3 regions of the Stenotrophomonas sp. 21LCFQ19 genome follow, and region 1 is predicted to be linked to each of the others. Evidence: predicted binding sites of a transcription regulator. Region 1 holds the regulator's gene; each other region holds the start of a gene.

Region 1 (11,608 bases):
TCTGCCAGGCGTCCGGGGTTTCTTCCTGCTTGGCGGCTGCCACGGCAACCGGTGCTGCGCCAGAGAGCACGGCCTGCAAGCGGTCGGTTATCGCCTTGACCGCTGCCGGGTCGGCGGGCTGGCCGTGTTCGACTTCGCGAAGCAATGCGCGCAGTACGTCCACTGAACCCAGCATCGCGTCGACCGCGTTGCTTTCGAGTGCGCGCTTGCCCGCGCGCAGCTCATCGAGCAGGGTTTCCAGCACGTGGGTGAGTGCGGCAATGGCGTCGAAGCCAAAGGTGCCGGCGCCGCCCTTGATGGAGTGGGCGGCGCGGAACACCGAATTGATGACTTCAGGGTCGTGCTGGCCGTCTTCCAGTGCCAACAGGCCGGCCTCCATTGCATCCAGCCCTTCGCGGCTTTCTTCGAAGAAGGTGGCGTGGAAACGCTGCAGGTCCATGCTCATTGGCGCGGTATCCGATCGGTGGGGCAGGTGGGCTGATCAGCCCAGGACTTTCTGTACGGTGGCAACCAGCTGTTCTGGATTGAACGGCTTGACCAGCCAACCGGTGGCACCGGCGGCCTTGCCTTCGGATTTCTTGTCGGCGGCCGACTCGGTGGTCAGCATCAGCATCGGCGTGAACTTGTAGTCCGGCAGCTGGCGCAGCTCACGGATCAGCGAGATGCCGTCCATGTTCGGCATGTTGACGTCGGTGACCACGGCGTTGAAACGCTGGCCCTTGGCACGCCCCAGGGCGACCGCGCCGTCCTCGGCTTCTTCAACCGAGAAACCGGCCGAGGTGAGGGCGAAAGAGACCATCTGGCGCATCGACGCCGAGTCGTCCACCACCAAGATTCGTGCGCTCATGCAGCGTTCTCCACAGATTTCGTTGTGTCAGGGGTTGCTTCCAGACCGAGGGTCCGGAGGACACCGAGCAGGCGCGCGGCGTCACGGAAGGTATCGGTAGCGTTGTCAAAGACAGTGGCGTGACCGGCGTGTTGGCGTGCCAGTACAAAGGCGCACAGCACCTGCATCGCGGCGGTATGCACGCGGCCGACCTGGCCGGCATCCACGCGCAATTCGCCTGCTTGCGGCAGGTGGATTGCCAGTTGTTGCTTCAAGTCGCTGGTGGACTCGATGCCGAGATCCTGGGCGAGGGCCACAGTGCTCATCGTTGCTCCGAACGAACGTTACTGGGAGAGATAGCGGCGATGCGCTGGCGATCTTTAGGGCTGCGATGCGCTGCAGCAGATAGTGTTAACGGGCGCACGGTTTTGGGCTTTGCCCCCTCCCTTTCGCGCAGCGAAGGGGAGGGCTTGGGAGGGGTAGCTTTTGGCTGGGTAGTGCCGAGCCATGCTCGGCTGGAGCCTTACCGGTAAAGCCTCTGCCGAGCATGGCTCGGCCCGCGCCTTGCTCGGCTGCCGCCTGCCGGTCACCGCCCCTGCCGAGCATGGCTCGGCACTACCTTTGCCTCCTCCCCTTGGCTGCGCGAAAGGGAGGAGACGAAGGGGCAATCAGCGCAGCAGGCGGCCGGCGTCCAGCAGGATCATCGGTTGCTGGCCGACGCGGGCGATGCCCCGGAACAGCTCGTTGGAGATCTGGCAGATGCGCGCGGTGTCCGGTGGCTCGATCTGCGAATCGTTGAGGTTGGCGACGTCTTCCACTGCTGATACGCGCAGGCCCAGGGTCTCGCCATTTTCTTCCAGTACGACGATGCGGGTCTGCGAGTCTTCCGGTGCACTCTGCACGTCGAGATGACGGCACAGGTCCATCACCGGGACGACCTGGCCGCGCAGGTTCATGATCCCTAGCATGGCCGGACCGGTGCCGCGCAGTGCCAGCAGCGGTACCGGGAGGACGACTTCCTGCACCTTCAGCAGCTCCAGTGCATACGTTTGTTGGCCACAGCGCAGGCGCAGCCAGCGCGAGCTGCGCTCGGCGGCGCGGCGTTGCTGTGGACTGCTCGCTGGCCGCTGTGCCTGCGCTTGCAGTTCCTGCCAGGTGCTGGGACGTGCGTCTGACGAAGGCTCTGCCAGGGCGCGGACGTTCGGAGTGCTGCGCGGCGCCGGGACCGGGCTTGCCGGCAATCCTGCGGCGGTCTCAAACGCAGCCTGCAAGCTGGCGCTGTCGCTATGGGCGAGCTTGCGGCTTTCTGCCGGGCCGGTCTCGTAGATCACTTCATCCGGCAGGTCATCCCAGGTAGGAGGACGACCGGCATTGGCGGCACTGGTGGCCGCCATTGCGTCGTCGAACGCGGCCTGCAAGGCTGCGGTATCGCCGGACGCAATGCTTGCCGGAGCAGGTGCAGGGGCGGCTGAAGGCCTGGCTTGCGCTTCGGCCAGTGCGGCTTCGAACACGGCCTCAAGTTCAGCGCTGTCGCCCGGCACTTCGATCGCCGCCGCTTTGGCAGGCGCTGCGGGTGCGGGGGCCACCGCTGTGGGCACTGCCTCCAGCAGCAGTTCGCCGAGGTAGTCGTCGAGTACGTCGTTGCTCATGCGGCGCGCTCCAGCTGCGCGGCCTCGTTGAGCAACAGCCACTCAAGGGCGTGCCGGTAAGCGGCCATGCCGCGCCCCGGGTAATCGTCGCCGAGCACCGGCACGGTCAGGGCGGCGGGATTGCAGATGCGGGTGTCGACCGGAATGGCGTCTTCCCAGACGCGTTCACCATGACGTTCCTGCATCAACTTCAGGGTTTCATTGCCGGCGCGGGTGCGGCGGTCGAACAGCGTCGGCAGCACCGAAATAGGCAGGGGGCGCTTGCGCGAGCGCTCGACCATTTCACCAGTGCGGACCATGCCGTCCAGGCCGTGCAGGGCCAGCGGCTCGGCCTGGGTCGGGATGATCAGGCGGTCGGCCGCAGCCAGTGCATTGATCATCAACAAGCCCAGGGTTGGCGCGCAATCCAGCAGGATGTAGTCATGTTGTTCGCCGTGGCGGGCCAGGGCCTGCTGCAGGGCAAGGCCCAGACCAGGCTGGTTGGCGCTGCGACGTTCCAGCGTGGCCAGCGAGGCCTGCGCGCACAGATAGTCCAAGCCAGGAATGTCGCTGTGGCGGGCAAGCGAAGCGATCTCATGTGGCGGCGTGGCGAACAGTTCCTGCACGCCTTGCGGCACCGGCTCAACCGGTACGCCGAAGGCGCGGGTCAGCGAGGAGTGGGGGTCCAGGTCGATCAGCAGCACCTTGTGCCCGCGAGCGGCCAGGCCGCGGCCCAGCGACAAAGTGGTGGTGGTTTTGCCGACGCCGCCTTTTTGGTTGGCTATGGCCCAGATGCGCATCATTGGACTCCTTCGATGACCGCCGGTACTGCGCTGCGCACGCTGCTTGCGGCAGAACTGCCGCTGCTGTCGTCATCGCTGCTGGTACTGGCTGTGGTGTTGCCGGCAGCCGGCAGATCGGCCGCCGCTGCCGAATCGGCGAGGATGATCACCATCACCCGTCGGTTGCGGTTGCGCCCTTCGGGCGCGTCGTTGCTTTCGCGTGGACGGAACTGGCCGTAACCGACCATCGCCAGTCGTTGCGGCTGCACGCCATGGTCGGCGAACAGGTGCACCACGCTGGCGGCACGTGCGGCCGACAGTTCCCAGTTGGATGGGAACTGCGCGGTGGCGATCGGCAGGTTGTCGGTGTGGCCTTCGACGCGCACGCCGTTGGGCGCATCCAGCAGCACATCGGCCAGGGTGCCGAGCGTGTCGCGAGCGCTGACATCCAATGCCGCCGAGCCGGTGCTGAACAGGATGTCGCTGTTGATCTCGACTTCGATCCAGAGTTCGGTGCGGCGTACGGTGATGACGCCTTGCTTGACCAGCGGGGCAAGTGATTTGCTCAGGCGGTCAGCGATCTGGTTGAGCTGGCGCTCGGCGCGCTGCAGCTGTTCCTGGTTATGTGCGGACACCGGCATGCGCATATGCGATGCCATCGACGGCAACTGGGTTGGGTCTGCGAGCGCGCCGCCGGTCATGCTCGGCGCACTGATCACCGAGGGCGAGTCATAACCGCCGCCCTGCAATTGCTTGTTGCCTACCTGCACCTGGCTGATGGTGCGCGGGGCGCCGCCAAAGGCGGTGGTCAAGGCATCGGCCATGACCCGGTACTTGCCTTCGTTCAAGGACGAGATGGCGTACATCACCACGAAGAAGGCGAGCAGCAGCGTCATCAGGTCGGCATAGGGGATGGCCCATGCTTCGTGGTTGGCGTGCTCTTCGTGGTGCTTGCGGCGGGCCATGGCTCAGTTCACGAAGCCAGCGAGGCTGTTTTCGATATTGCGCGGGTTCTCGCCCTGGGCAATGGCGATCAGGCCTTCGATGATCATTTCACGCTCACGGCAGCTGCTGGCGATCACGCCCTTGAGCTTGGCAGACACCGGCAGGAACAGCAGGTTGGCCGAAGCGATGCCATAGATGGTGGCAGTGAACGCGGCAGCAATGCCATGGCCGAGCTTGCTCGGGTCGGCAAGATTCTTCATCACCGCGATCAGGCCGAGCACCGCGCCGATGATGCCCAGGGTGGGGGCATAGATGCCCATGCCCTCGAAGACCTTGGTGGCGGCCAGATCCTGTTGCTCCTGGCTGCCAAGTTCGATTTCCAGCATGTGGCGGATGGTGTCCGGCTCGACGCCATCGACCACCAGCTGCAGGCCTTTGCGGATGAACGGATCGTCCTGCAGCTCGACCTGCGGCTCCAGGCCGAGCAGGCCCTGGCGGCGGGCGATGTTGCTCCAGTCGACGATCTGCTGGACCAGCGCGCGGCGGTCGCTGGCTGGCGGGCGGATCACCCAGCGCACGATTTTGAAGGCGTGCTTGAACACGGCCGGCGAGGTGTGCAGCAGGATTGCTGCCAGGGTGCCGACGATGACGATCACGAACGCAGCAGGTGACCACAGCGAGGACAGGCCGGCGCCCTTGAGGATGCTGCCGCCCACCAGGGAGGCGAGGGCGAGGAAGAGTCCAATGATGCTGAGTCGGTCCATGGTGCGTATATCGGCCTCGTTGTAGCGGTCTTGAATCAGGGCGTTGCTTGAGCTCCTCTCCCGCGCGCGGGAGAGGGGTTGGGGTGAGGGTGCTCTTGGCTTCAAAAGCTAGAAGCTAGAAGCTAGAAGCTAGAAGCGCCCCTCACCCGCCCCGTCTTCGCGGGGCGCCCTCTCCCGCTTGCGGGAGAGGGGACTATCGGGATCGCGAGATTGCAGGGTTTGCGGACGGCTTGCGCCTGCATCACTTAGCTTTGCACTCCACGCAACCCATCCACATCCAGAATGAGCGCCATGCGGCCATCACCAATCAAGGTGGCGCCGGCATAACCGTTGAGGCCGCGCAGTGCGCGTGGCAACGGTTTGATCACCACTTCCTCGCGGCCGCGTACCTGGTCCACCACCAGACCGAAGCGGGCTTCGCCCATCTGCAGCACGACGATGGTCAGCAGCGAGGACGGTGCCGGGGTGATGCCCAGCCATTGGCGCAGGTCCAGCAGGGCCAGGGTGTGGGACTTGCGATCCAGCACCGCGCGACCATCGAACCAACCCAGCGAGGTGGCCGGTGCGTGCAGCACTTCCATCACGCGGGCCAAGGGCAGGGCATAGACGTCCTCGCCAGCCTGCACCAGCAGGGTCGGCAGGATCGCCAGGGTCAGCGGTACGCGGATCAGGAAGCGGCTGCCACGGCCCAGCTCGGACTGGATCTGGATCTGGCCGCTGAGCTCGCGGATACGCGACTGCACCACGTCCATGCCGACGCCGCGGCCGGAGATGTCGGTGACTTCCTGCTTGGTCGAGAAACCGGGCAGGAATACCAGGTGCAGGCACTCTTCGCTGCTCAGGCGGGCGGCGGCTTCCGGGTCGAGCAGGCCCTTGTCGCGGGCCTTGGCGCGCAGGCGTTCCGGGTCGATGCCGGCGCCATCGTCCTGCACTTCGATGCTGACGTAGTCGCCTTCCTGCTGTGCGGACAGGCGCACCCGGCCCATGCGCGGCTTGCCTTGGGCTTCGCGCAGTTCCGGCGATTCGACGCCATGATCGATGGCGTTGCGCACCAGGTGCACCAGCGGGTCGGCCAGCGCCTCGACCAGGTTGCGGTCCAGTTCGGTATCGGCGCCGATCAGCTCCAGATCGACTTCCTTCTGCAGTGAGCGGGCGACGTCACGGGCAACCTTGGGGAAGCGCGAGAACACCTTGCCGACCGGTTGCATGCGGGTGCGCATCACCGCCGATTGCAGGCGCGCGGTAGCGATGTCCAGGGTTGAGACTGCACGGTCGAGCTCTTCGTCCTTGAGGCGCATGCGCAAGGTCTTGAGCCGGTTGCGGGCCAGCACCAGTTCGCCGATCAGGTTGACGATGGCGTCCAGCCGCTTGGTGTCCACGCGCACGGTGTGCTCGGGTTCGGCGGCTTTTGCCGCTGCCGGTTTGGCGGCGCCGGCGGCAGCGCGGGGGGCTGCGGCCGGGGGCGCGGCTGGCCTGGGCTTGGCTGGCGCGGCGGGAACGGGCTGTACGGGAACGGCGCCAGGTGCGGCACCGCCATGCAGCTTGTCCAGCAGGGCTTCGAATTCGTCTTCGTCGATCAGGTCATCGCCGGCCTTTGCCGCTGCGACTGGCTGGGCACCGGGCGTACCGCTGCCGTGCAGTTCGTTGAGCAGGGCTTCGAACTCGTCTTCGCTGATCAGGTCGCTGTCACCGGCAGGCGCAGCGGCCGCTTGCACGACTGCGACCACGGGGGCGGCGCCAACATCGAACTGTGCGATCAGCGCAGCAGGTGCGTGCTCCGGTTCGGTGCCCGAGGAGACTGCGTCGAGCATGGCCTGCAGCCAATCCAGCGATTGCTGGGCGGCGTCGAAGTGATGTGCCAGCAGTTCGGCTTTGCCGGCCCGTGCCATGCCCAGGGTTTCTTCGGCGGCGTGGCACAGCTCCACCATCGGATGGATCGCCAGAAAACCGGCGCCACCTTTCAGCGTATGAAAGCCACGGAACACGGCGTTGAGCTGGTCGCTGTCGTGCGGTGCCTGTTCCAGCGTCACCAGCTGCTCGCCGAGGCGATCCAGGATCTCCTGCGCTTCGATGATGAAGTCGGCGGCGATGTCGTCGGCAAAAGCACTCATGCGTTACAGCCCCAGGTCCGAGAGCAGGTCGTCTGCGTCCACCTGCGACACGGCGTGGCGGTCCAGGCCATTGACGGCCGGGCCAGCCAGGCCCTGGTTGCGCGCTTCTTCTTCCGGCGGCGGCAGGCCGAGCGCGCCGAAACCTTCATGCACGCGACGGACGATGCCCACCACGCGGCGGATGATCTGCCCGGTCAGGTCCTGGTAGCTCTGGGTCAGCGCCACTTCGGTGAGGTTGTGGCGGATGCGTTCGAGGATTTCGCCCTGTTCGGCGTTCAACCCGTCCGCACGCAGGCGTTCGGTCAGCGCGCGGCATTCTTCGGCCAGATCGAGCGTGCGATGGGTGGCCTGCTCGGTCATCTGCACCACGTGGTCCAGGCGCGCGCAGGCGTCGTCCAGCTCACCGGCTTCGCTGGGCACGCTGGGCAGTTCGCCCAGCGCCTGGCCCAGTTCGCGTGCAAGCCTGCCCAGGCCGGACATCATCGGCTGCGTGCGCAGGGCGGCGAGTGCGTCGATTTCCCGACGCCAGCCAGCCTCATCGCCACTTTCCAATGCTGCCAGTGCGTCCTGCAGGCGCTGCACCAGGGCCGATTTGTCGCTCAATGCTTCCCCGGGCTGGTTCATCAGGCGCTCGCTGCCAGGCGTTCGAAGATCTTGCCGAGCTTCTCTTCCAGGGTCTGTGCGGTGAACGGCTTGATGATGTAGCCGTTCACGCCGCTCTGGGCGGCCTCGATGATCTGCTCGCGCTTGGCTTCGGCGGTAACCATCAGTACCGGCAAGGTCTTGAGCTTGGCATCGTTGCGGATCGCCTTGAGCAGCTCGATGCCGGTCATCACCGGCATGTTCCAGTCGGTGACGACGAAATCGAACGACTGCGTCTGCAGCATCGACAGCGCGGCATGCCCGTCCTCGGCTTCGGCGGTATTGGTGAAGCCCAGATCGCCGAGCAGGTTCTTGACGATGCGGCGCATCGTCGAGAAGTCGTCAACGATCAGGATGCGCATGTTCTTGTTCAAAAGACTTTCCTCTTCATGGTTCTTCGAGCCCGGCGTCGGCCGCCTCGAAAATCTTCAGTCGGCTACGCAGGCGCAGCGTGGCCTGGCCGTGGATCTGACAGACGCGGGATTCGCTCACGCCCAATACCGCGCCGATTTCCTTCAGGTTCAATTCCTGCTCGTAGTACAGCGACAGCACCAGCTGCTCGCGCTCGGGCAACTGGCCGATGGCCTTGCCGAGCTCGGCGCCGAACTGGCTGCGCTCCAATACCTGTTGCGGGTTGGGGCCGCCGGTGCTGGGGGTGTCCAGCTCGCCCTGGTCTTCGATCCGCGACTCCAGGCTCAAGACCTGGCCACGCGAGGCGTCTTCAACCAGTCGCATGTATTCGGGCAGCGGCAGCTCCATCGCTTCGGCCACTTCACTGGCGCTGGCCGCACGGCCGCTGCTCTGCTCAAGGCGGCGGATGGTGGCAGCGGCATCGCGGGCGCGGCGGTGCACCGAGCGCGGCACCCAGTCGCCACGGCGGATCTCGTCGATCATCGAGCCGCGGATGCGGATCGATGCGTAGGTTTCAAACGAAGCGCCCTGTTCGGCGTCATAGCTGCGCGAGGCCTCGATCAGGCCCATCATGCCGGCCTGGATCAGGTCATCGACCTCGACGCTGGCGGGCAGGCGCGCGGCCAGGTGGTGGGCGATGCGGCGTACCAGGTCGGCGTGGCGGGCAATGCAGTCATTGGCCGCGTTGCGCTGGACTTCACGGTATTGGGCGGCTGCATTGTTCATGCCTTCACCTTCTGCTGGATGATGCGTTCCAGGAAGAACTCAACGCCGCCGCGCGGGGCGGTTGGGGCTTGCCAGCGCGCGGTGCGACGGGCGATTTCGTTGATGGCCAGCGAGGCTGGCGCGGAAGGATAGAGCTTGACCACCGGCTGCTGGCGCTGCACCGACAGGCGCAGCCAGTCGTCCTGCGGTACGCAGCCCAGGTAGTTCAGGGAGACATCGATCAGGAACTTCTCGCAGACCCGCACCAGCTTTTCGTACAGGGCGCGGCCTTCGTTCGGGTCGCGGACCATATTGGCGACGACCTGGATGCGATCCACGCCGCGCTCGCGCGAGAGCACCTTGATCAGCGCGTAGGCATCGGTGATCGAGGCCGGCTCGTCGCAGACCACCACCACGGTGTCCTGGGCGGCCTGGCAGAAGGTCAGTACGCTGTCGGTGATGCCGGCGGCGGTGTCGATGATCATCACATCGAGCTCGCGCTCCAGCTCGGAGAAGACATTGACCAGGCCAACGTGCTCGGCCGGCTGCAGCTCGGCCATGTGCCGGCGACCGGAGGCGGCCGGCACCACCAGCACGCCGTTCGGGCCTTCGATGATGACTTCTTCCAGCGTGGCGCGTCCGGCGACCAGGTCGGCCAGGGTGTGCTTGGGCTGCAGGCCCAGCACCACGTCGATGTTGGCCAGGCCCAGGTCGGCGTCGAGCAGCAGGGTACGTTTGCCCATGCCTGCCAGTGCCACGGCCAGGTTGGCCGAGACATTGGTTTTACCTACACCGCCCTTGCCGCCAGTGACCGCGATGGTGCGTACCGGGCCGGCGGGTTCGTGCCGGGTTGCCGACAGCGGGAAGGTGTTGGTCAGCTTGGCGTACTCACGCGACTGCATTGTTCAACTCCGTGTTGCAGGGCATATCGGCCGCGCGGCGCAAATCTTCAAGGCGGAGTACAAGATTTGCGGCAGAGGCCCGATAAAGGTCTTCCGGGACGTCCTGGCCGTCGGTCACCCAGGTGATCGGCAGGCGGTGATCGACCGCCACCGACAGGGCAGAACCGAAGCGGCCGGTCTCGTCCAGCTTGGTCAGCACCACGCCCTGCGGGTTGGCGGCGCTGAAGCGGCGCACTACTTCGTCCATGTCCTGGAAGGCAGTGTTGGCGGGCAGTACCAGCAGGGTGCGGATCTGGCCGGCGGCGCGCAGCCACTGCAGCTGGGCGGTGAGGGCGCGGTCGCGCTGGCCCAGGCCGGCAGTGTCGATCAGCACCAGCTTGTAGTCGGCCAGCTTCTGCAGCAGCTGGTTGAGGTCGGTGCCGCTGTTGGCCTCATGCACGGCGATGCCGAGCTGGCGGCCGAAGCCGTACAGCTGCTCGCGGGCGCCGATGCGCTGGGTATCGGTGGTGACCAGGGCCACGTCGCGGGCGGCATGGGCTTCGGCGAAACGCGAGGCCAGCTTGGCGATGGTGGTGGTCTTGCCGGCACCGGTGGGGCCGACCAGGGCGATCACGCCGCCGGTTTCCATCGGGTCGACCGGGGCGATCGGCAGCTTCTTGGAGATAAGCCCCAGCATCAGGCCGCGGGCGCGGCTGGGATCGATGTCGGCCGGGATCTGGGTAGCGACGTCGCGGGCCAGGCCGGCGTCGAAGCCGTATTCGTCCATCAGGTCCAGCGCATTGGCGCGCACCGCGCTGCCACGCAGGCGTTCATCGGTGAAGCGGTTCATCTCGCGCTCGATCAGGTGGCGCATGCCGGCCACTTCCTGGCGCAGCTGGCTGAGCTGTTCGTCGTCGCGGGCGATGATCACCGGGCTGGTGGCGATCGGGTTGACCGGGGCAGTGCTGGCGACCGCTGCTGGAGCGGCGGTTTCGATGGCGACGGCGACCGGGGTTTCAGCCGATTGCGGGGCTGCGAACGCAGCGATCGGTGTAGCGATCGGCGCGACCTGCTCGATTGCAGGTGCCACCGCGGCGACGGCGAGGACCGGCGCAGCAGGAATTGCAGGGATTGCCACGGTAGCCGCCGGTTGCAGTGGGGCCAGCTCCGACTCCGGCATCGGCGGATCGATGACGAAGCGTGCGCGCTCGATCGAAGCAGGTGGCTCGATGGTGACGGCAGCGATGGCGTCGGCGAAGCTGGCCTGCTGGGTGACAGCGGGTACGGTTGCAAGCGGCGCGACCGCAGCGGCGCTGCCGGCCGGACGGAACGCCGGCACGATCGGCAGTTCGTCGGCGCTGGCCGGCTGGGTGGCAAACAAGGTCTGCGGGGCCGGCGCGCGGGGAGCGACTGGTTCAACCTCGGCCGACTTGAGCAGGCCGGCGAAGCGGCTGCCCGGTGCCAGCTCGATGCTGTTGTCGATGGAGCGACCGGTGGCGCCAACCGCCGAACGTGCCAGGGCGGCGACGGCCGAGGTGGTGGCGGTGACCGGTTCCGGTTCCGGTGCCTTGCGGCGGGTCATCGCGGCCATGATGGCTTCGGCGGCGCTGCGCGGCTTGGCCGGTGCCGGCGGGGCCGGGCGGCTGGCTTCCAGCGCCTGCTTCACCGCGGTCTCGTCGTAGTGCGCGGCAGCCACGATCTCCACACCTTCCTCGATCCGCCGGTTGGACAGGATCACGGCATCGGGGCCGTGTTCCTTGCGCACGAGGTTCATGGCGGTGCGCATGTCAGCGGCGACGAAACGTTTGATCTTCATGCTTTGGTACCGGGAGTGAGGCTGCGGCGAAGGAGTGGCGTTGGCGATGTCGAACATGGCGTGGCGGGCTCCTTCTTGCGGAATGGGTGCGGTGCAG
Region 2 (11,608 bases), on a different contig from region 1:
CCGGCGTGTTCCTGACCAATAGCGATCTGGAAATCGTCTACGCCAACCGCGCCCTGCTCGACAAGCTCAATGAACACCACGAGCAGATCACCGGCGCACTCAGTCACTTCGACGCCAGCAAGGCGCTGATCGGCCAGCCGGTTACCGTGCTTGAGCATCGTGGCGAAGTGGACGGCAAGGTACTGGAAGCACTCGACAAGACCGGCGTGTTCAAGCGCGAGATGCGCTTTGGGGATGCCGAGTTCGCACAGACCATCTCGGTTATCCGCGACGACAACAATGTCGCCGTTGGCCACGTCGTTGAGTGGCGCGACCGCAGCACCGAGGCCCAGGTCGAGAAGGAAGTTGCGCGCATCATCGAGGCTGCCGCCGCGGGCGACCTCAGCGGTCGGATCGAAACCGCCGACAAGGACGGCTTCTTCCTGCAGCTGGCCAGCCAGATCAACGGCCTGCTCGACGCCAATGCCAGCAGCCTGGAGCAGATTTCCGCACTGCTGTCGGGCCTGTCCCGCGGCGACCTGACCGTGCGCATGCACGGCGAATACCAGGGCGTATTCGCCACCATGCGTGACGATGCCAACGCCACCGCCGAGCAGCTGACCGGCATCGTCGGCCGCATCAAGCAGTCCTCGGTGTCGATCAACTCGGCTGCCACCGAGATTGCCGCAGGCAACAACGATCTGTCGCGCCGTACCGAGCAGCAGGCCGCCAACCTCGAAGAAACGGCTGCGTCGATGGAGGAACTGACCTCCACCGTACGCCAGAACGCCGAGTCGGCACGCCAGGCCAACCAGCTCGCCATCGGCGCGGCCTCGGTAGCCTCGCAGGGCGGCGAAGTGGTCAGCCAGGTGGTGACCACCATGACCCAGATCGAGCAGTCCTCGCGCAAGATCGCCGAGATCATCTCGGTCATCGACGGCATCGCCTTCCAGACCAACATCCTGGCCTTGAATGCAGCGGTGGAAGCCGCACGCGCCGGCGAACAGGGCCGCGGCTTTGCCGTCGTCGCCTCGGAAGTGCGTACGCTTGCACAGCGTTCGGCGGGTGCAGCCAAGGAAATCAAGGGCCTGATCGACGACTCGGTCGGCAAGGTCGCCGACGGCTCGGCCCTGGTCCGCAAGGCCGGTACCACCATGGGCGAGATTGTCGCCTCGGTGCAACGCGTGACCGACATCATGGCAGAGATCTCCGCTGCCTCGCAGGAGCAGTCCGCCGGCATCGAACAGGTCAACCAGACCATTGTGCAGATGGATGAAACCACCCAGCAGAACGCTGCGCTGGTGGAGGAAGCCACCGCGTCCGCCCGCTCGATGGAAGAGCAGGCTGCACATCTGGCAAACGTGGTGTCCGTGTTCCAGCTGGAAGAAGGCGTTGCAGTCACCGACAACCCGGCTTACGTGCGTGAACCGGCGCCCCGCCCTGCCGTCCAGGCAGCAGCACCGGCACCGCGTCGTCGCGCCGCGGCCGCACGCACCGCCGTAGCTGAACTGGCCGACTCGGATTGGCAGGAGTTCTAAGCAGCACGTTTCTCGGTTTTCGACGGCAACGCCATCAACCTGAGCAAGTGAGTGACCCGAAATCCGATGCCAGTCCCTGGCATCGGATTTCTTTGTTTGTGGGAGCGGCGTAAGCCGCGAAGCTGACCTACCGTCGGTTGAGGCACCGCCGACGACTGTGAGCACCAATAGCTTCGCGGCTTACGCCGCTCCCACAACCGAATGACACGGCAACACGCCCCTTCTTCGCATACGTGAACGAATCCACTGCTTCTGCAAGACGCTCGCGCCTTGCCGCTCAACTCGCGCCCTGCGCGGCCGATAACCCGTTATCCCTTCACGCAGCGCTGATACCGCAAGGTAACCAGCGGATTCGATGACCATCTCTTCGCTCTGGAACAACTACATCTCCAATATCTCGGTCAGGCGCAAGCTGAACCTGTTGACCGCGCTGATCGTCATTGGCGTCATCGCCCTGTCGGTCATCGCGGCGCGCATGCAGTACCTGGACCTGTACGAGACCCGCAAGCAAGCACTTCGCGCCCAGGTGGAGATGAGCTATGGCGTGCTGGACCACTACGCCAAGGAAGCCGAAACCGGCGCGATGCCGCTACAGGATGCCCAGAAGTACGCGATGGCTGCACTGCAGAAAATGCGTTCCGATGGCGACGTCAATTACTTCAACATCTACAGCAACGACTATGTGCTGTTGATGCATCCGTTCCGTGCCGATCTGGTTGGCAAGGACATGAAGGACTTCCGTGGCGAGGATGGCGTGCGTGTGTACTACGACCAGGTCGAGGCTGCACGCAAGGGCGGCGGCTACGTGGCCTACAGCTGGGCGAAGCCCGGCAAGGATGGCGTGGTCGGCAAGCTTGCCTATGCCGGGATGTATACCCCCTGGAACTGGGTGGTCTCGAGCGGCGTCTACATGGACGACCTGCAGGCCCAGGCCCTGAAATTCACTGCAATCATGACGGTGGCCGGCGGTGTGCTGGTACTGCTGGTCCTGGCACTGAGCTGGATCATTGGCAACCGCATCGTGCTGCCATTGCGCAACGCAACCGCCGTTGCCACCGCCATTGCCAACGGCCGCATGGACAACCGCATCGCTGCGCCCAGCAAGGACGAGACCGGCCAGCTGCTCAGCAGCATGTCGCACATGCAGGACCAGCTGCGCGCAGTGATCGGCGCGCAGGCGGAGATGGCGCGCCAGCACGATGCCGGCATGATCCGCTATCGGATCGATTCCAGCAGCTTCCCCGGCGACTACGGGGTAATGGTGGAAGAAACCAACGTCCTGGTCAGCAATCACATCGATGTGAAAATGCAGGTCATCGCCTTGGCACAGCGATACGCTGTTGGTGACCTCAGCCAGGACATGCCGGTACTGCCGGGCGACAAGCGCGTCATCACCGACACCATGGCCGCAATCAAGCGCAACCTCGCCGCCATCAACAGCGAGATCAAGCGTCTGGGTAGCGCAGCAGCCGCCGGCGATTTCAGCCAGCGCGGCGATGAGGGTCGCTTCGAACACGACTTCCATGCGATGGTCCGTTCACTGAACACCATGATGCAGGTCAGCGACGACAACCTGGGCGAAGTATCACGCCTGTTGCAGGCACTGGCCGAAGGCGACCTCACCGTCAAGCTGAGCGGCGACGCCCAGGGCGTCTTCGCCAGCATGCGCGAAGATGCCAACAGCACCGTCACCCAGCTTGCAGGCATTGTTTCGGGCATCCAGCAGTCGGCTGACAGCATCAATCTGGCCGCAGGCGAGATTGCCACCGGCAACGCCGATCTCTCGCGCCGCACCGAGATGCAGGCTGCCAACCTTGAGGAGACCGCGGCCTCGATGGAGGAACTGACCTCCACCGTGCGCCAGAATGCAGAATCCGCGCGACAGGCCAACCAGCTGGCGATCGGTGCCGCCGGAGTTGCCTCCCGCGGTGGCCTGGTGGTCGACGAAGTGGTGACCACCATGGGTCAGATCCAGCAGTCTTCGCGCCGCATCGCCGACATCATCAGCGTGATCGATGGCATCGCCTTCCAGACCAACATCCTGGCGCTGAACGCTGCAGTCGAAGCCGCGCGTGCCGGTGAACAGGGCCGCGGCTTTGCGGTGGTTGCTGCCGAAGTCCGCACCCTCGCCCAACGTTCGGCAGGCGCAGCCAAGGAAATCAAGACGTTGATCGAGGACTCCGTCGAGCGCGTCGACGAAGGCTCGCAGCTGGTGCAGCAAGCCGGTTCGACGATGGGCGAAATCGTCACCGCGGTACAGCGCGTCACCGACATTATGGCCGAGATATCCGCAGCTTCGCAGGAGCAGACTGCTGGCATCGAGCAGGTCAACCAGACCGTCATGCAGATGGACGAAACCACCCAACAGAATGCTGCCCTGGTCGAGGAAGCCACCGCCGCTGCGCGCGCGATGGAAGAACAGGCCACGTTGCTTGACGAGGCTGTGGCGGTGTTCCAGCTGAGTGCCAAGCCTGCTGCGGCAAACCCGTCACAAGCGCTGGCGTTGGCCAGCTGAGCACACAAACCCCATGATCGATATGGACAGCAACGAGCGCGACTTCGAGTTCAACGACCGTGACTTCCGCCGCGTCTGCGAGCTGATCCACGCGCGTGCGGGCATCGCACTGGCGCCGGCCAAGCGCGACATGGTCTATGGCCGCTTGTCGCGGCGGCTGCGCAACCTGGGCCTGCGCTCGTTCAAGGATTACCTGGACCAGCTGGAGCAGCACGGCGGCGAGGAATGGCAGGCATTCACCAATGCGCTCACCACCAACCTGACCTCGTTCTTCCGCGAGCCGCATCATTTCGACAAGCTGCGCGAGGAATTGCAGGCGCGTGCGCCTCGCGCGCCGCTGAAACTGTGGTCGTGCGCTGCCTCCACTGGCGAAGAGCCCTACTCCATGGCGATCACGGCCTGTGAGGCGTTCTCGTCGATGACGCCGCCTGTGCGCATCATCGCCACTGACGTCGACACCCAGGTCCTGGCCACGGCCAGCCAGGGCGTCTACGCAATGGACCGCATCGCGGGCCTGGACCCCGCCATGAAGCGCCGCTACTTCCAGCGTGGCAGTGGTCCCAATGAAGGCAAGTGCCGGGTCGTACCGGCACTGCGCGCACTCATCGAGTTCCGTCCGCTCAATCTTCTGGCCAACCGCTACGACGTTGGCGGCCCATTCGATGCGCTGTTCTGCCGCAATGTGATGATCTACTTCGACAAGCCCACCCAGCGCGGCATCCTGTCGCGGCTGGTACAGCACATGGACGATGACAGCCTGCTCTATACCGGCCACTCGGAGAACTACCTGCATGCGGCTGATGTCATCCAGCCCTGTGGCCGCACGTTGTACCGCCGCAGCCGCAGGAACGGCGCATGAAAAATCCCCAGCAACATCCCGATGAGGTGATGCGTTACCGCGACACCCGTTTCCAGACGATTGCCGCCAAGCTGTTGCCAACCCAGTACCTGGTGGTGGATGACGACACCGCGTTGACCACCATCCTGGGCTCCTGTGTTGCTGCCTGCATCCGCGACCCCATCCTGGGCATCGGCGGCATGAATCACTTCCTGCTGCCCGAAGGCAATATCGGCGACGGCGCGCCCGCGCGCTACGGCAGCTACGCCATGGAACTGCTGATCAACGACCTGCTCAAGCGTGGTGCCCATCGCAAGCGACTGGAAGCCAAGGTGTTTGGCGGCGCCAACGTGCTCAAGGGCTTCACCAGCAATCCGGTGGGCACCCGCAACGCCGAGTTCGTGCGCCAGTACCTGCGTGCCGAGCACATCCCGATTGTTGCTGAAGATCTATGCGGCATTCATCCGCGCAAGATCTGGTTCTTCCCGATCACCGGCCGCGTAGTGGTGCAGCGCTTGCCGCATGCCCACGATGCCGAAGTGGTCGCCACCGAAACCGCCGTTCGCGCCCGTCTGTCGCACACCCCGGTCAGTGGTGGCGTGGAGTTGTTTGAATGAACCTGCAGGCACCCTGCCGGGTCTTGATCGTCGACGATTCGGCACTGGTTCGCCAGGTGCTGACCGAAATTCTCGCCGCGGACCCGGCCATCGAAGTTGTAGGTACTGCCGCCGATCCGCTGCTGGCTCGCGAGAAAATCAAACGGCTCAACCCCGATGTGCTGACCCTGGACGTCGAGATGCCGCGCATGGACGGCTTGGCCTTCCTCGAGAACCTGATGCGCCTGCACCCGATGCCCGTGGTCATGGTGTCGTCACTGACCGAGCGCGGCGCCGATACCACCCTGCAGGCCTTGTCGTTGGGCGCGGTGGATTTCGTCGCCAAGCCCAAGCTCGACGTCGCACGCGGGCTGGACGCATACGCGGAGGAGATCCGCAGCAAGGTGAAGATGGCCGCGCGTTCGCGGGTACGCGCCATCGCTGGCGGTCCACGTCGGCTGCCGCAGCGGCCGGCCAGCGCCAGCAGTCTCGGTTTCCGCACCACGGATCGCCTGATCGCCATCGGCGCTTCCGCCGGCGGCACTGAAGCCCTGCGCGTGGTGCTGGAAATGATGCCAGCCGATGCGCCCGCCATTGTGATGACCCAGCACCTCCCTGCCAGCTTCAGCACCGCCTTTGCCGAGCGTCTGGATCGTCACTCGGCAATGTCGGTACGCGAGGCCAGCGATGGTGAAGCCATTCTGCCCGGCCATGCCTACCTGCCCGCCGGCGGTCGCCACTTACGGGTGATCCGCGATGGTGCGCGCTGGCGTTGCCGGGTTGACGACGGCGTACCGGTCAACCTGCACAAGCCCGCGGTCGATGTGCTGTTCCGCTCGGTCGCACAGAATGCCGGCGCCAATGCGGTTGGGGTGATCCTGACCGGCATGGGCGAGGACGGTGCACGCGGCCTGCTGGAGATGAAACAGGCCGGTGCGACCACATTGGCCCAGGACGAAGCAAGTTCGGTCGTATGGGGCATGCCAGGTAGCGCAGTGCGCCTGGGTGCCACCGATGAAGTGCTGCCGCTGGACCGGATCGCCGAGCGGATTCTTGGCATCGCCCGCGGCTGACGCTGCGGGCCAAACTGCCCGACCGGCGAATGAGGCTATGGGTCCGCCGCACACATGGCCGCAAGCACTGCGATGATGGCGGGCAACTCACTGGCAATGAACTGCGCGTTTGCAGTGATTTCGTCGAGTTCCACTTCAGGCCGATCGCAAAGAAGCTCAATGCGCTCGCAGATGTCCATCAGGTGCGAAACCTGCAACAGGCGCACCCCACCGTTGATGCGATGGGCAAGATTGGACATTGCACGCGGCTCAAACTCCGGCAGCAATGCCTCCAGTTCGGCCAGGTCACGGACGAAGCTGCCATGTGCCTCAGCGACCAGGCTACGTGTCATCGCGGTGTCACCACCGGTCAGTTCCCACAGTGTCGAGGCGATGTCGTTGATCTGCCGTTGACGCACCTGCGTTGGGCTCGCGCCCGTCACATCACCCAGTGCAACCAGCATGCTGGAGAGTGTGCTCAGACTCACCGGTTTGAAGAGGCAATCATCCATGCCCGACGCAATGCACTTTGCCCGCTCCTCGGGCTGCGCATTGGCAGTAAAGCCGATGATCACGCACGGCGGCTGACCACGGCTTTTTTCATGGCGTCGAATTGCCCGGGCCATCTCATGCCCATTCATTACCGGCATATTGCAATCGGTAACGACAACGTCAACGCCTCCCTGCAACCAGCAGTCCAGACCTTCACGTCCATCAGCTGCGCTGCGTACGCTTTGCCCAAGAAACTCCAATTGCTGGGTAAGCAAGCTACGGTTGGCCGAGTGATCGTCTACCACAAGCACCTTCAGACTTGGATGCGTGGCATCTAACGTCGGCACACTATCCACCCCGGCCGAGATTGCAGGCAAAACCTCCAACGGCAAGTTCAGCATCACCGTCGTCCCTTCGCCCAACGAGCTCCGGATGGAGATGTCGCCCCCCATCAACTCGCAAAGAAACCTGCAGATCGGCAAACCCAGACCGGTTCCACCGCGCGTACTGTGGCCGTGGTCGGCCTGTGCGAACGGATCAAACAGACGCGCGATATCCGCATCGGCGATACCTATACCGGTATCAGCTACCTCCAGTTGCAGACGCAGCTGCGCCTCTGCCACCGAAACCGTTCTCACGCGAATAGTTACCTGGCCACGATCAGTAAACTTGATGGCGTTGCCGACGAGGTTGGACAGCACCTGCTTGAAGCGCATCGGATCGATGGACACGTCGCAGTCCACACTGGGGTCAAGCTCCAGTATCAGGTGCAGGGCCTTCTGCCTTGCCAGGCCTTTGAACACCCGCGCCACAGATTCGATCATCTCACGCAGATTGGCGTGCTTCGGGCTCAGGCTGACATGGCCTGATTCAATGCGGACCACATCCAGGATGTCGCCGATCAACTCCAACAGGCCATGCGCCGAGTCATATGCAACCGCGATGGCCTGCCTATCAAGACGCCCCTGATCAGCGTGCTTCTGCGCAAGCTCAAGCATGCCGATGATTGCACTCATGGGAGTGCGGATCTCGTGGCTCATGGTCGCCAGGAAGGTGGTCTTGGCCCGGCTCGACTGATCAGCGGCGGCAAGCGCACGGCGCAGCTCTTCCATCAGATGCAGACGGTCGCTCACATCGATCCACCCACAGACCACGCCTTTGGCCTGCCCCTGCGAATCGAAGTACGGATAGATCCAGTGGTAGATACTCAGAACCCGCCCGGGCAGGTGCAGCGTGCGGTCCACTTCAAGCGGTTTGCCGTTGGCCATCACCCATAGATAGTCCTCGTGGAAACTCTGTGCTTCCAGCGGATCGAGCTTGGCACCTTCCATCGAGGTCTTACCGAGCACTTTCGTCTCGGTCACCGCGAGCATGTCAAGGTAGTTGGTGTTGCAGGTAACCAACCTGCCCTGCTCGTCGCGGACATAGATGGGGTGCGGCGTTCCATTGATCAACGAACGCATGAAATTCAACTGTTCACCCAGCGCGTCCTCAGCTACCTGTCGGCGGCGGTACTGCGAGCGGATATGTACATTCCATATCAACGATACAAGCACAAGCAGCAACATTCCTGCCGTTACCTTGTAGATCAAGGAGCGGAAATCCGTCCACGTTGCCGGTGAGACGTCCGGACGTGGCCGCCAACGGCTTTGGAAAATGTCCACTTCATCTGGCGGAATCTGCATCACCGCCTTGTCGATGATACTGGCCAGTTCAGGCAGATCCTTACGCGTGGCGATGGCCAGTCGCGCCGGCGTGTCCTCCACCACGTCTGATACGCGCAGCTTTCCGTCATGAAGCACGGATGTGTAGTAGAGCGCCATCGGCAGAAACGCAATGGTGGCATCCGCCTTGCCGTCATTCACCAGTCCCATGGCTGCCGCCAGTGTATCGGTCTCAACAAACTGATAGTCCGATGCCGGCAACAGCATTTCCCTCAATGCATGACGGGCCGGCAATGCAATGCGCATTCCGCGAAGATCACCAAGCGAAACCGGGCTCCCGTTTCCTTCACGCGTGACTATGCCAAATGAGGTCTGTACGAACGGACGAGAGAAACTGAATCGTTGTGCACGCGACGCAGTCGGCACCAACATGGTCACGTCCGCTGTTCCAGCCTCCAGCGCAGCCATCTGCTGATCAAGCCGGGACACCCGAACCGGCTCGAACTCCACACCGGTGCGCTGCGCTATCACGCGCATGATGTCGGCGCTCAAACCACTGAAACGACCGTCGGTATCAAAGTAGGAAAGCGGAGCCGTGTCGTTGCTGGCGACGAATCGAACCACCGGATTCTCGTCTATCCAGCGCTGCTCTACCGCACTGAGTTCGATACGCGCTGACTGCACGATGCCGCCACCGCCGGACCAGCGCTTCAGAATCTCATTGCCATTGGTCTTCTGAAGTTCGGCCAGCGCAAGATTGACAACACGCTCCAATGTCGCAGCATCCTCACGCACTGCGAACGCAAAACCGTCCGTATCCATGCGCGGGACCACCATCGTGCGCACATGATTGAAGTAACTAAGATTAACCAGATAGTTACTGGAAACCATGTCCCCAAGATAGAGATCCGCGCTACCAAAGGCCAGCGACGCCAGTGCCTGCTCGCGCGAGCGATAGCTGGAGATGACGGCATCTGGATACAGATGCCGAATCGCGGCTTGCGGAAGATAGTCCTCCGCCACAGCGATGCGCATACCCGCGAGCGCCGGAGGCATGCGTCGGCGCTCTGACTTGCGCATGTAGATCACCGGTGTATCTTCAGCATAGCGCTCAGTCAAGCGTATCGGATGCCCCGTCAATTCGTAGCTGTTGGCGCTGCCAACCATATCGACGGCACCCTGCTCCAAGGCACGCAAAGCAGCCGACCTGTCGGGGAAGCGAATGACCCGAAGCTCTACGCCAAGCATTTCGCCAATCGCACCGAAAGCATCGGCAGTGACTCCTTCAAAACGATCATTGCCGGAGAAAATTTCGAGCGGAATGAAGCTTGGCGAGGCAACCCCAAGGACCAGCACGCCCTTGGCCCGCAGCCAATCCTCATCCCCGTTTCGAAATTCAAGTTCAGTATTTGAAGCACTGGCACGCGCCAATAGCGAAATCTCTCTGGCCACTTCGGTGGCCTTGGCGGAACCTGCCAAAAGCGATAGCAGTGCTACAAGAAGCAATCCCGCGCGGATGAATGCTCGGTCCGACACCATGTGCGACTTGGCTGCAATACTCAACATCCAATCAACCGGAGGCGAGGCTATGTTGGAGCTTGAAAAGCTCTGCATCAGTGCGGACCCCAAGTTTTCGAAACGCGGCCTGTTTCTGCCCACTGATGGTCTTCATGCTGCGCATGAACTTTCGTGATATCTGTGAAACCGACATCCCATCCAGGCAACAGCGCAATACTTCCCGTTCTTTTGGCGAGAGCGATGGATCATTCAACAGGCGCTGCGCGCCTTTGACATCAGGTGAGGGGCGCCCCGCAGACAGCGGCTGCCGCCCGAGGCGATAGGCCAAGCCGGGCGAAACATAGGTCTCACCAGCGGCCACCTTGCGAATGGCCTCAACCAGAAGCTCCGCGCTCTCCGACTTTCCAAAGAATCCATTCGCTCCAACACTGAGCGATAGATTCACCACGGATGGCGTCTCCGTCGAGGACGAAATGAGGATGCAGATCGTTGGAAATCTGCGGCGAATCAATCCGATCAGATGCAGGCCATCAAGCTCACTTGCACCCAGCGCATAGTCCAGCACCAGCAGATCCGCCGGAGTCTCGCTCAACGAAGCAAGCAGATCCCGACTGTTTGCATATACACCAACAACTTTCATGTCCGCTTCGCGCGACAACCGCAGTTCCAAAGCCATCTGAATCAAGTAGTGGTCGTCCAACACCGCAACGCGGAGTGGCGCCATGATTGACCATTTCAATGAATCAACTCCTCTACGCTGCAAACCCCAGCAACACCAAGTAGATACCGGACAGCGTGCTGGTTGCCGCTCCCCATCGCCCCCGGCAGCCAGCCAGAGCGATCACTCTTTCATCAAACACAGGCGTGGCTATGGATGCATCGATCAAGGCCACTCGCTTCACTACATACGCAGCTGTCCCATATGCTTCAAAGCAGATCGTAACCAGCGGTGCGGGGAGCAGCAGGCGCGCGACTGTTCAAGACATCGCTAGCAATCGTTCTTACCCATCGTTTGACCAACAGAAATTCCAAATCGCGTTGGAAGATGTGCTGTACTGCGATTGATCACCGAATTCCGGTCAAGGTCGAACCAACAGTGGCCCGGAGCCAAGCCGTTTCTCAATAAGCCAGCGAACTGGCTTTGCCTTACGCTTCGATTCAACTTTTCTGCGTGCCGTTGAGACACACATCTCCGACGCTTGATCGAAGCTTCTTGCTACCTGGTGCGCGCACCCCATCGCTAGTTTCGAGGCTTGAGTGCCTTGTAAGCACGCATGCACAACCATTCCACAAGGTCGTGTCGAGGCAGCCGAATTGCCGACTAGGCTGAGCCATGGAGGACCGTGAAAACAGCTGCTCCTGATGGCGCTTCACGATCAGCGGTGCGAAAGCACCCGCCCAACCAACAGGCAACAC
Region 3 (8,968 bases), on a different contig from region 1:
CCAGTCGGCGACGAATTTGTCGAACAGCTTCTTCTGTTCGGGGCTGTCGATCAGCTTCGGATAGGCGGCGATGGTGGTGTCGATCTGCATGCGCAGCTCGGTGGCACGCGCCTTCGCGTCGGCTTTGACGTCATCGCTTGCGCGCACCAGGCTCTGATAGGACGCATTGCGGTATTCGCTGACCATACCACTCAACTCACCGGTGGTGCGAAGGCTGGGCATGCGGTTTTCAGCGAGGTCGGTGGTGACGTTGTTCAGCGAATGCAGGCCGCGATAAGCGACGATGCCCTGCAACAACATGACGAACAGCACGACGCCGAAGGTAAGCATCAGCTTCGGTTTCAGTTTCAGCGAGTTGATCCACTGCATCTTGCGCGATCTCCGGGAACAGGCCCCGCCATGTCACAGGGGCGGGGTGGCGCGCCGGCGGGACCGGCGCGACGAAAGGCGGATTACTTGATGTTTGCCAGCTTCAGGCCGGCCGGCGACGCCACTTCGATTTCGGCGCGCGACGCATCGCGCTGGATCTTGCCGATCACGCAGACGGTCTTGCCTTCCAGGGTTTCCAGCGGGAAGCCGAACTTGCTGCGGTTGCTGCCGGCGATGCGTGCCGAGAAGGTGTGGCGCGGGAACATGCCGCCCATGTGCAGGAAGGTCGGCTGGCCTTCGGAACCTTCTGCATAGCGGGCCTTTTCAACCTTGCCGCAGACCATGCCGTCCTTGCCGGCAAAGCGTGCTGCGGCTTCCGGCGGGATCATCTCGGCATCGGCGGCGGCGTCGAAGGCGACGGTCGCCAGTACGGTGGCAGCAAACAGCGGAAGTACATGCTTGTACATCGGAAACTCCGGATAGGGATAGAGGGCCAGTCGGGGAGGACAGGCATGCAATCGCTATCGGCCCGCAGACGTGGGGCTTGAATTGCATGCGCGGAACTGTGATCGACTTTGCGAAATGGCTGCTCAGGCTGCTTCTTCGGCGACACTCGGCTGACCAAGATCGGCGGTATCGAGCAGGGTCTCGATATCCAGCAGGATCAGCATGCGATCGTCCTGGGTGCCGATGCCGGAGATGAAGCGGGTATCGACTGCAGCGCCGAATTCCGGGGTCGGGCGGATCTGCTCGGCGTTGAGCGGGATCACGTCGGAAACGCTGTCCACGACGATGCCGACAACGCGGTCTTCGACGTTGAGCACGATCATCACGGTGAAGGCGTCATAGCGTGCTTCGTCCAGACGCAGCTTCAGGCGAAGGTCGATGACCGGCACGATGGTGCCGCGCAGGTTGATGACACCCTTGATGTAGTCGGGGGCATCGGGGACGCGGGTGACGGCGTCATAACCGCGGATTTCCTGCACTTTCAGGATATCCACGCCGTAGTGTTCGTTGCCGAGGGTGAAGCTGAGGTACTCGCCACCGGTGGTATCGGCGGACGTGCTGCGGGAGTCATTCATGGCGGATCCTGGTCCTGGCGGGCTGCCGATGCGATGCGGCTGATGCACCGGTATCGGCGCTGCGGCGGGGGACTTTAGGAGGCCGGCTGGGAATGCCGTGCTGTGATGCGGCGTGGTGTTTGAAATGTGCGCGTCATCATGTTTCGGCGCGCCATTTTTCTGTCGCCCGGGTCTGTCGCGTGGTGCTGCCCGGGACAAGGATCATGCCTGCAGGCGCCGGGTACCTGCTGCGCGGCTTTGGACGTGGCCAGGGCCATCGTCCGGAGTTCAAACCCGGGTGCCCGCTGGAGGGGGTAACTCAATCGCCGTTGCTACGTGCCTTGCGTAGACGATCTATACGGAAGATGTAGCGCTGGATGCTGTTGTCCGCACCGCGTGGCAGGTCATCGAAGCGCAGCCCGATGCGGGTCATCTCCGTGCCATTGGGCTGCTTTTGCTGGCGCAGGTTGCAGACCACCAGCGGGGTTGGGATCGGCGCGCTTTCCGGGATCTCCAGCACGCAGCTATAGCGGCTCTGCAGCTTGAGCAGATTCTGATCGGGTGGCAGCAGCAACGCGATGCCACCCGCGCTGATGTCCAACACCCGCCAGCGGGTGGCTTCACCGCCATCCGGGTCTGGCAGCACGCAATACGGCGAATCGCCGACCGGGGTTTCCAGTCGATAGAACTCACGCCGCTGCAGGTGATAGACCTCCTCCGGCAGGGGGACTTCAAAGGCGACATGGCCGTCGCGCTCGATACGGCGATGACCTTCCAGCTGGAAGCGCACCGTGACCTTGTCGACCTGGCCGAAGCAGAGCAGGTCGCTGGCGGTCTCGACCGAGCGGTTGATCGAGGGCACCGGACTGGCATCGAGCACGAGGCGATGCATGTCCACGTCCAGTACCGCTGATGGGAAGGCCTGGTCACGCCCGTCCGGGTGCACGTTGATCATCGAACGTTGGTCGATCATGGCTTGCAACAGGTGCCGCACCTGATGCGGGTTGCGCACCATGTAGCGGTCGTCGGCATACAGGTTGCCGGCGTGCGGGGAAGGCGTCGGTGCGGGCGATTCTTGGTCGGGCATGGACACGGTTACGGTTGGTCGATGATCGGCGCAGCGCTGATCAATGCGCTACAAAGTGTGATAACGGCCGCCTTTTTAGCATCTTTAGCCGGACTGTTACGAGTTTCTCCATGCGTAGGGGGATCCGCCGACTGTGGCAAGGGGCTTGGCTGTCGGGGCAAGCGTATTGCGGAGAGTCGGAACAACACTGCCATGCCTGCTCGATGGCAGCTGAATACAGGTGTCTTCTTTGCGTGGGATGCGGGAAACATCGATCCAACGGCATGGAGCGCGATGGAGATGGATGCCCAGCGGGAGAGGGGAGGCTGCCCCGGGTGTGACTTGCACCAGGCTATCCGATGCGATGGCTGCGCGCGTCGAGACGACCTTGAGTCACGCTCGCAAGCTGGCCGGTTGCTGCCCCGGGGTCGGGCGTTGGCGACTGCAGTGGCTGCGCCAGCGCTGTGAAGCGACTGGTGTTTTCCGGGCGTGTCAATGCTGAGGCGGATGTCGCGGAGCGCGAGCATGTCGGCGCTCGATGCACGCCGCTTTACCGGGATGACGTTGTGCCGCTTGGGAACTACGGGGGTACAAGGAGCCAGGCGTTGAAATGTCCATGAGCGTTCACTTACCAGGTGCGCAGCGTGAACAACGCATAGCAGAATGCCGGGGCAGCCGACGATGGCGGGCAGGACGGAGAGGTCCTGCCCGCCATTGCCATTGCTGGCTTAGAACTCCTGCCAGTCATCCGTACTGGCAACCGGTGCGCGGCTGGCCGGCTTCGGGATCGCTCGCAGCGCGGGACGAGCACGCGGCGGCGTCGCGTCGGGGCTGGCCGCAACCTTGGCCAAAGAGGCGCTGACCGAGCCGGCCAGACGGAACTGCGCCACTGCATCGGTGAGCTGATGTGCCTGGTTCTCCATGGAACGTGCGGCGGCAGTGGCTTCCTCGACCAGTGCTGCGTTCTGCTGGGTGCTTTCGTCCATCTGCATGACGGTCTGGTTGACCTGGTCGATACCGGTGGACTGCTCCTGCGAGGCTGATGAAATATCAGCCATGATGGTGGTGACACGCTGCACCGAGGCAACGATTTCATCCATGGTGTTGCCAGCGTTGCGTACCAGTTGGGAGCCTTCGGCCACCTTGTCGACCGAGGTGTCGATCAATCCCTTGATCTCCTTGGCTGCCGCCGCCGAACGCTGCGCCAGCGTGCGCACTTCCGAGGCAACTACCGCAAAGCCGCGGCCTTGGTCGCCAGCACGCGCTGCTTCAACCGCAGCATTGAGGGCGAGGATATTGGTCTGGAAGGCAATGCCGTCGATGACGCTGATGATGTCGGCGATTTTCTTCGACGAGGCCTCGATCGCGCTCATGGTGGTCACTACCTGCCCAACCACGCTGCCACCCTGCGCCGCGACCTCGGCCGCACCGCGCGCCAGCTGATCAGCCTGGCGTGCATGCTCGGCATTCTGGCGGACGGTGGAGGTGAGTTCCTCCATGGATGCAGCGGTTTCTTCCAGGTTGGCGGCCTGCTGCTCGGTGCGACGCGAAAGATCATCGTTGCCGGTGGCGATTTCGCTTGCCGACAGGCTGATGCTGCCGCTGGCCGCCTGGATGCGCGAGACGATGTTGGTCAGCTGATCCATGGTGGCGTTGCCATCGTCACGCATGCGGGCGAAAACCCCACGGAAATCACCTTCCATGCGTTGGGTCAGATCGCCTTGGGCAACCGCTTTCAGCAGCTGCGAAAGGTGTCCGAGGTTCTCCTCCGTGGTTTCCATCAACGAGTTGACGCCACCGACCATGTCGCGGAAATCGTGTTCGAACTGGTCTGCATTGCCGCGTTGGCTGAAGTCGCCAGCTGCCGCGGCATTGGCCAGGCGCTTGATCTCGTTGTTGATCGTCGAAAGGCTGGTTTTGGTGCTGTCCATGGCTTGGGTGATGGCGGCTTTCTCGCCCGGCAGACGATCCATGTCCACCGATAGATCGCCGCGGGCGTAATGGCGCATCACCTCGACCACCCGCATCTTGACGCCGATGTGCTGTGCAACGAGTGTGTTGACCTCGCGCACCATGCGCCCGTATTCGCCGGGGAAACGGGATTCGTCGATGCGGAAGCTGATCGCCCCCTGGTCGTGTTCGCGCGCCATCTCGATCTGCGCACCGATAACGGCCTTCAACTGGTTCTGCACGCGCTGCATGGACGCAAGCAGGGCGCCGACCTCGTCCTTGCGGCTGCCGTCGATGGTGCCGTCAAGGCGGCCATTGGCGACATCGTCCGCGGCGCGTAGTGCATCGTTCACCGGGCGCACGATGGCGCGCACGATCACCACGCCCAAGGCGATGGACAACAGGCCGAGCAGCAGCATGCAGACGATGATGGCGGTGGTGCTGCGGGTCTGCGCGGTCTTGGCTGCGGCGACTTCCTTGTCCAGTACCGAGGCAACGTGAACGCTGAGCTTCTCCACCGCGTCAAACAGGTCGCGGCGGCTGACACGCGACTGATCGTTGGATATGGTCTGGGCCAGTTCGGATTGACCCTCGCTGATGGCCTTCTCCATCAAGGCGTGCGCGCTGAAGTAGGCGTCCAGGGTCTTGCCCAGTTCGCCGTAAAGCGCCTGCTGGCTGCTGTCGGCCGGCAGTGCTTCGTACTGCTTGCGGTGCTCGGCCAGTTTCTGCCGCTGTTCGATGATGCGCTGGTTGTACTCGGCGACAAATGCCGGCTCGTCCAGATGGGAGAGCTGGGACAACTCGGCGATGCGGATCTCGGCCAGATCCGCACGCATGCGCTCCAGATACTGCACGGCCGGCATGTAGCGTGCGCTGACCTGGTCGAGCTGGGCGGTGGCCTGATGCAGGCGCTGTACGGCAAAGCCGCCCATGGCCAGGGTGGTGAGGGTGGTCAGGGTGAAAGCAACTGCGAGTTTTCTGGCGATGCTGAGGTTGCGAAAGAACTCCATCTCTAACTCTCCGGATCGACTGCAGATTTGGACGCTGTGGAGGGGTCTCATCCAACCCTGGATTGCACAGCGTAGTGTCCACGCCGCAAGCCTATGCGGGTGTTGTCATAGCCGATAACGGCGTTTTCTTACTGTGCTGTAGGGGGTTCTACGTCCGGAATTCTGAAGGATTCAGCACAATTAGCTGAGTGCGCATCACAAGTCTTAGCCGTTCAAGGACATCAGGATCTTTTAGTGATGCGCCGCTTGGAATGAATGTGCGCCCATTCACCATTTCATATTATTTCACCAGCTCTCTTACGATCATTCGCAGGTGACGGTTTTCAGCGTATTGCTCAAGCCGGTGAATCGCGGAAACAAAAAAGCCCCCGGCATTGGCGGCCGGGGGCTTTGTGTAACGGCGGAGCGGTCAGAATTCCTGCCAGTTCGCCTCATCCAGCTTGCGCGCTGCCTGGCCGCTGCGGTTGCTGACGGCAAGCGGGCGCGGACGGTGTTGCGGATGCTGTGTGACGACTGCGACCGGCGCCTTGTTCGCTGACTTGTTGCCGCTATCCACAGCAGTTCGGAACACCGCCACCGCCTCGGTCAGCTGGTTGGCCTGGTCTTCCATCGAGCGTGCGGCGGCGGTGGCTTCTTCCACCAGCGCGGCGTTCTGCTGGGTGGTTTCGTCCATCTGCATGACGGTCTGGTTGACCTGGTCGATGCCGGCGCTCTGTTCCTGCGAAGCCGCCGAGATCTCGGCCATGATGTCGGTCACGCGCTGCACCGAGGTGACGATCTCGTCCATGGTGGTACCGGCCTGCTGCACCAGCGCCGAGCCTTCGCCGACCTTGCCGACCGAGTCGTCGATCAGGCCCTTGATCTCCTTGGCCGCAGCGGCGGAGCGCTGGGCGAGGGTGCGCACTTCGGAGGCGACCACGGCGAACCCGCGGCCCTGTTCGCCGGCACGCGCGGCTTCCACCGCGGCGTTGAGCGCCAGGATATTGGTCTGGAAGGCGATGCCGTCGATGACGCTGATGATGTCGGCGATCTTCTTCGACGAGGCTTCAATCGCGCTCATGGTGGTGACGACCTGGCCAACCACGGTGCCGCCCTGGCTGGCGACGCCATGCGCGCCGATGGCGAGCTGGTTGGCCTGGCGCGCGTGTTCTGCGTTCTGGCGCACGGTGGAGGTCAGTTCCTCCATCGAGGCCGCGGTTTCTTCCAGGTTGGCAGCCTGCTGCTCGGTGCGGCGCGACAGGTCGCTGTTGCCGGTGGCGATTTCGCTGGCGGCCAGGTTGATGCTGGAGGCCGCGTGCTGGATGCGGCCGATGATGTCGGTCAGCTGTTCAACGGTGGCATTGGCATCGTCGCGCATGTTGGCGAACACGCCGTGGAAATCGCCCTGCATCTTCGCGGTCAGGTCGCCGCGGGCGATGGCCTGCAGCAGCTGCGACAGCTCGGACAGGTTGCCGTCGGTGGTTTCCATCAGCTGGTTGAGGCTGCTGACCATGTCGCGGAAATCATGCTGGTAGGCAGTGGCATCGCCGCGCACCGAGAAGTCGCCCTGTGCGGCGGCACCGGCCAGGCGCTTGATCTCATTGTTGATCGCCGACAGGCTGGCCTTGACCGCATCCACGGTCTCGGTGATGACGGCCTTCTCGCCGGGCAGGCGCTCGATATCAACGGACAGATCGCCATTGGCATAGCGCTTGATGATCTCCAGTGCGGACAGCAGCATCTGGATGTGCGAAGCGACCAGCGCGTTGCTTTCCTTGACCATCACGCCGTAGTCGCCGGGGAAGGCGGTCTCGTCCATGCGGTGGCTGATCACGCCGGCATCATGCTGTTTTGCCATTTCCCGCTGAGCGCCAATCACCGACTGCAGCTGCGACTGCATGCGCTGCATCGAGGTGAGCAGGGCGCCAAGCTCATCGTCACGTTGCACGCTCACAGCATTGTCGAGCTTGCCGGCAGCGATGTTGTCGGACAGCTTGACCGCCTCGTTCAAGGGTTTGAAAACGAACCTGCGCAGCAGCAGGAACAGTGCGCCGCACAGCAGCAGCGCGGCAACGATGCCGACCACGATGATCGTCCACAGCAGCGTACGTGCCTGTTCCATCAGCAGGGCGCGCGGCACCACGACGCCGAAGGCGAAGCTCTGCTCGGCATCGCCGATCTTCAGCGGAACATAGGTTTCCACCACGTCTTCGTCGAGGACCGGATCACGGCGCTGCTCGAAGGTGATCTTGTTGCTGGCGGTGTTGGCCAGCAGCGCACGGGTGTCGGCATCATCGGCCTTGCTGCCGACCTTGGCCGGATCACGGTCGGCGATGATGGTGCCCGCCGGCGACAGCAGGCGGACGTAGCCTTCCTGCATCGGGCGCATCTTGGACAGGCGGTCCTGCAGCGACTGCAGGGCGAAATCCACCGTGACGACGCCCAGGAACTGGCCGTCCTGCACGATCGGGGTCGCCAGCGTGGTCATCAGGATCTTCTTGCCGCCGATCTCATAGCTGTACGGTTCCAGCACCGATGGCTTCTTGGTCGCGGCCGGCTGCAGGTACCAGTCGCCGTCGCCGGGTACGTCATAGCCACGCAGCGGTTCCTGCACCGGTGCGCCACCCTGCCAGGCCCAGTAACTCATGAAACGGCCGCTGGCGTCATGGCCGTCGGCGTCGACATGGTTGGCATCGTCTCCGTCGAAGGCCTGCGGCTCCCACAAGGTGCCCACACCCACCCACTGCGGATTGTCCAGGGCTTGGGATTGCATCACCTGGGCAGCGCTCACGCGGCTGAAGCCGCCTTGCTGGCGAAGTGCAAGGAAGCTGCGCGACAAGGTGTCGTTGGCTTCAAAGCCGTGGCCGAGTTCGGTGGAGATGCGTTGCGCCTCGAGCTGGGCGATGTTCTCAAGGCTTACCCGCGAGGCTGACAGCAGTGCGTCGCTGCTGCGCAGGTAGATGAACAGTGCGGTGAGGCCAAATGCGACGGTCGCGACCAATGCCGTTCCCAGCATCAAGCGCATTGCAATACTGCGGGTAAGGAAACTCGTGGGCAAAGACATGGGTTACTGCTGGCCTGGTGTGTTGGGATTTCTCAGTACATCGGCATCTGGAGGCGGAGCTGGAGCGTTTTGTTGCACTGAATTGACGACGCCCCTATTCAGGGGCGTCGTTCATACATGTGCAGCTGGCGATCAGAATTCCTGCCAGTCACCGTCGTTGTCGACGCGCACGGCGGCATTGCCGCGTTGCGCCGGGGCGACTGCACGCAGACGACGGGCCGGGGTGGGTGCGGCGGGGGTAAACGCAGCTTTGGCCTGCTGGGGCTGCACCACAACGGCTTGCGCTGCACCGGTGCGGAATACTGCTACTGCCTCGGTCAGCTGGTTGGCCTGGTCTTCCATCGAGCGTGCGGCGGCGGTGGCTTCTTCCACCAGCGCGGCGTTCTGCTGGGTGGTTTCGTCCATCTGCATGACGGTCTGGTTGACCTGGTCGATGCCGGCGCTCTGTTCCTGCGAAGCCGCCGAGATC

Evidence for each region. The regulator FliA, encoded in region 1, starts transcription of late flagellar genes. The targets are predictions, from matches to a motif close to TAAAGTTTNNCNNNCNNNGGCCGATAA.
Region 2: AC13FW_RS04060 (methyl-accepting chemotaxis protein) is a predicted target of FliA. The motif match lies at 1,795-1,821, and genes of this name have one in related genera.
Region 3: AC13FW_RS04075 (chemotaxis protein CheW) is a predicted target of FliA. The motif match lies at 1,502-1,528, and genes of this name have one in related genera.

The regions. Positions count from the first base shown of each region.
Region 1 covers NZ_JBSPUF010000006.1:3,648-15,255, forward strand. Annotated here, with positions in the region: gene AC13FW_RS08175 (chemotaxis protein CheA) at 1-445, opposite strand, end outside; gene AC13FW_RS08180 (response regulator) at 482-847, opposite strand; gene AC13FW_RS08185 (STAS domain-containing protein) at 844-1,152, opposite strand; gene AC13FW_RS08190 (chemotaxis protein CheW) at 1,495-2,475, opposite strand; gene AC13FW_RS08195 (ParA family protein) at 2,472-3,254, opposite strand; gene motD (flagellar motor protein MotD) at 3,254-4,201, opposite strand; gene AC13FW_RS08205 (flagellar motor protein) at 4,205-4,945, opposite strand; gene AC13FW_RS08210 (chemotaxis protein CheA) at 5,191-7,056, opposite strand; gene AC13FW_RS08215 (protein phosphatase CheZ) at 7,060-7,680, opposite strand; gene cheY (chemotaxis response regulator CheY) at 7,680-8,072, opposite strand; gene AC13FW_RS08225 (RNA polymerase sigma factor FliA) at 8,086-8,835, opposite strand; gene AC13FW_RS08230 (MinD/ParA family ATP-binding protein) at 8,832-9,716, opposite strand; gene flhF (flagellar biosynthesis GTPase FlhF) at 9,703-11,511, opposite strand.
Region 2 covers NZ_JBSPUF010000002.1:419,871-431,478, reverse strand. Annotated here, with positions in the region: gene AC13FW_RS04065 (methyl-accepting chemotaxis protein) at 1-1,517, shown strand, start outside; gene AC13FW_RS04060 (methyl-accepting chemotaxis protein) at 1,873-4,032, shown strand; gene AC13FW_RS04055 (CheR family methyltransferase) at 4,046-4,891, shown strand; gene cheD (chemoreceptor glutamine deamidase CheD) at 4,888-5,487, shown strand; gene AC13FW_RS04045 (protein-glutamate methylesterase/protein-glutamine glutaminase) at 5,484-6,539, shown strand; gene AC13FW_RS04040 (transporter substrate-binding domain-containing protein) at 6,575-10,240, opposite strand; gene AC13FW_RS04035 (response regulator) at 10,245-10,931, opposite strand.
Region 3 covers NZ_JBSPUF010000002.1:431,966-440,933, forward strand. Annotated here, with positions in the region: gene AC13FW_RS04065 (methyl-accepting chemotaxis protein) at 1-369, opposite strand, end outside; gene AC13FW_RS04070 (hypothetical protein) at 453-836, opposite strand; gene AC13FW_RS04075 (chemotaxis protein CheW) at 960-1,451, opposite strand; gene AC13FW_RS04080 (flagellar brake protein) at 1,750-2,517, opposite strand; gene AC13FW_RS04085 (methyl-accepting chemotaxis protein) at 3,225-5,456, opposite strand; gene AC13FW_RS04090 (methyl-accepting chemotaxis protein) at 5,866-8,499, opposite strand; partial or broken gene AC13FW_RS04095 (methyl-accepting chemotaxis protein) at 8,632-8,968, opposite strand, start outside.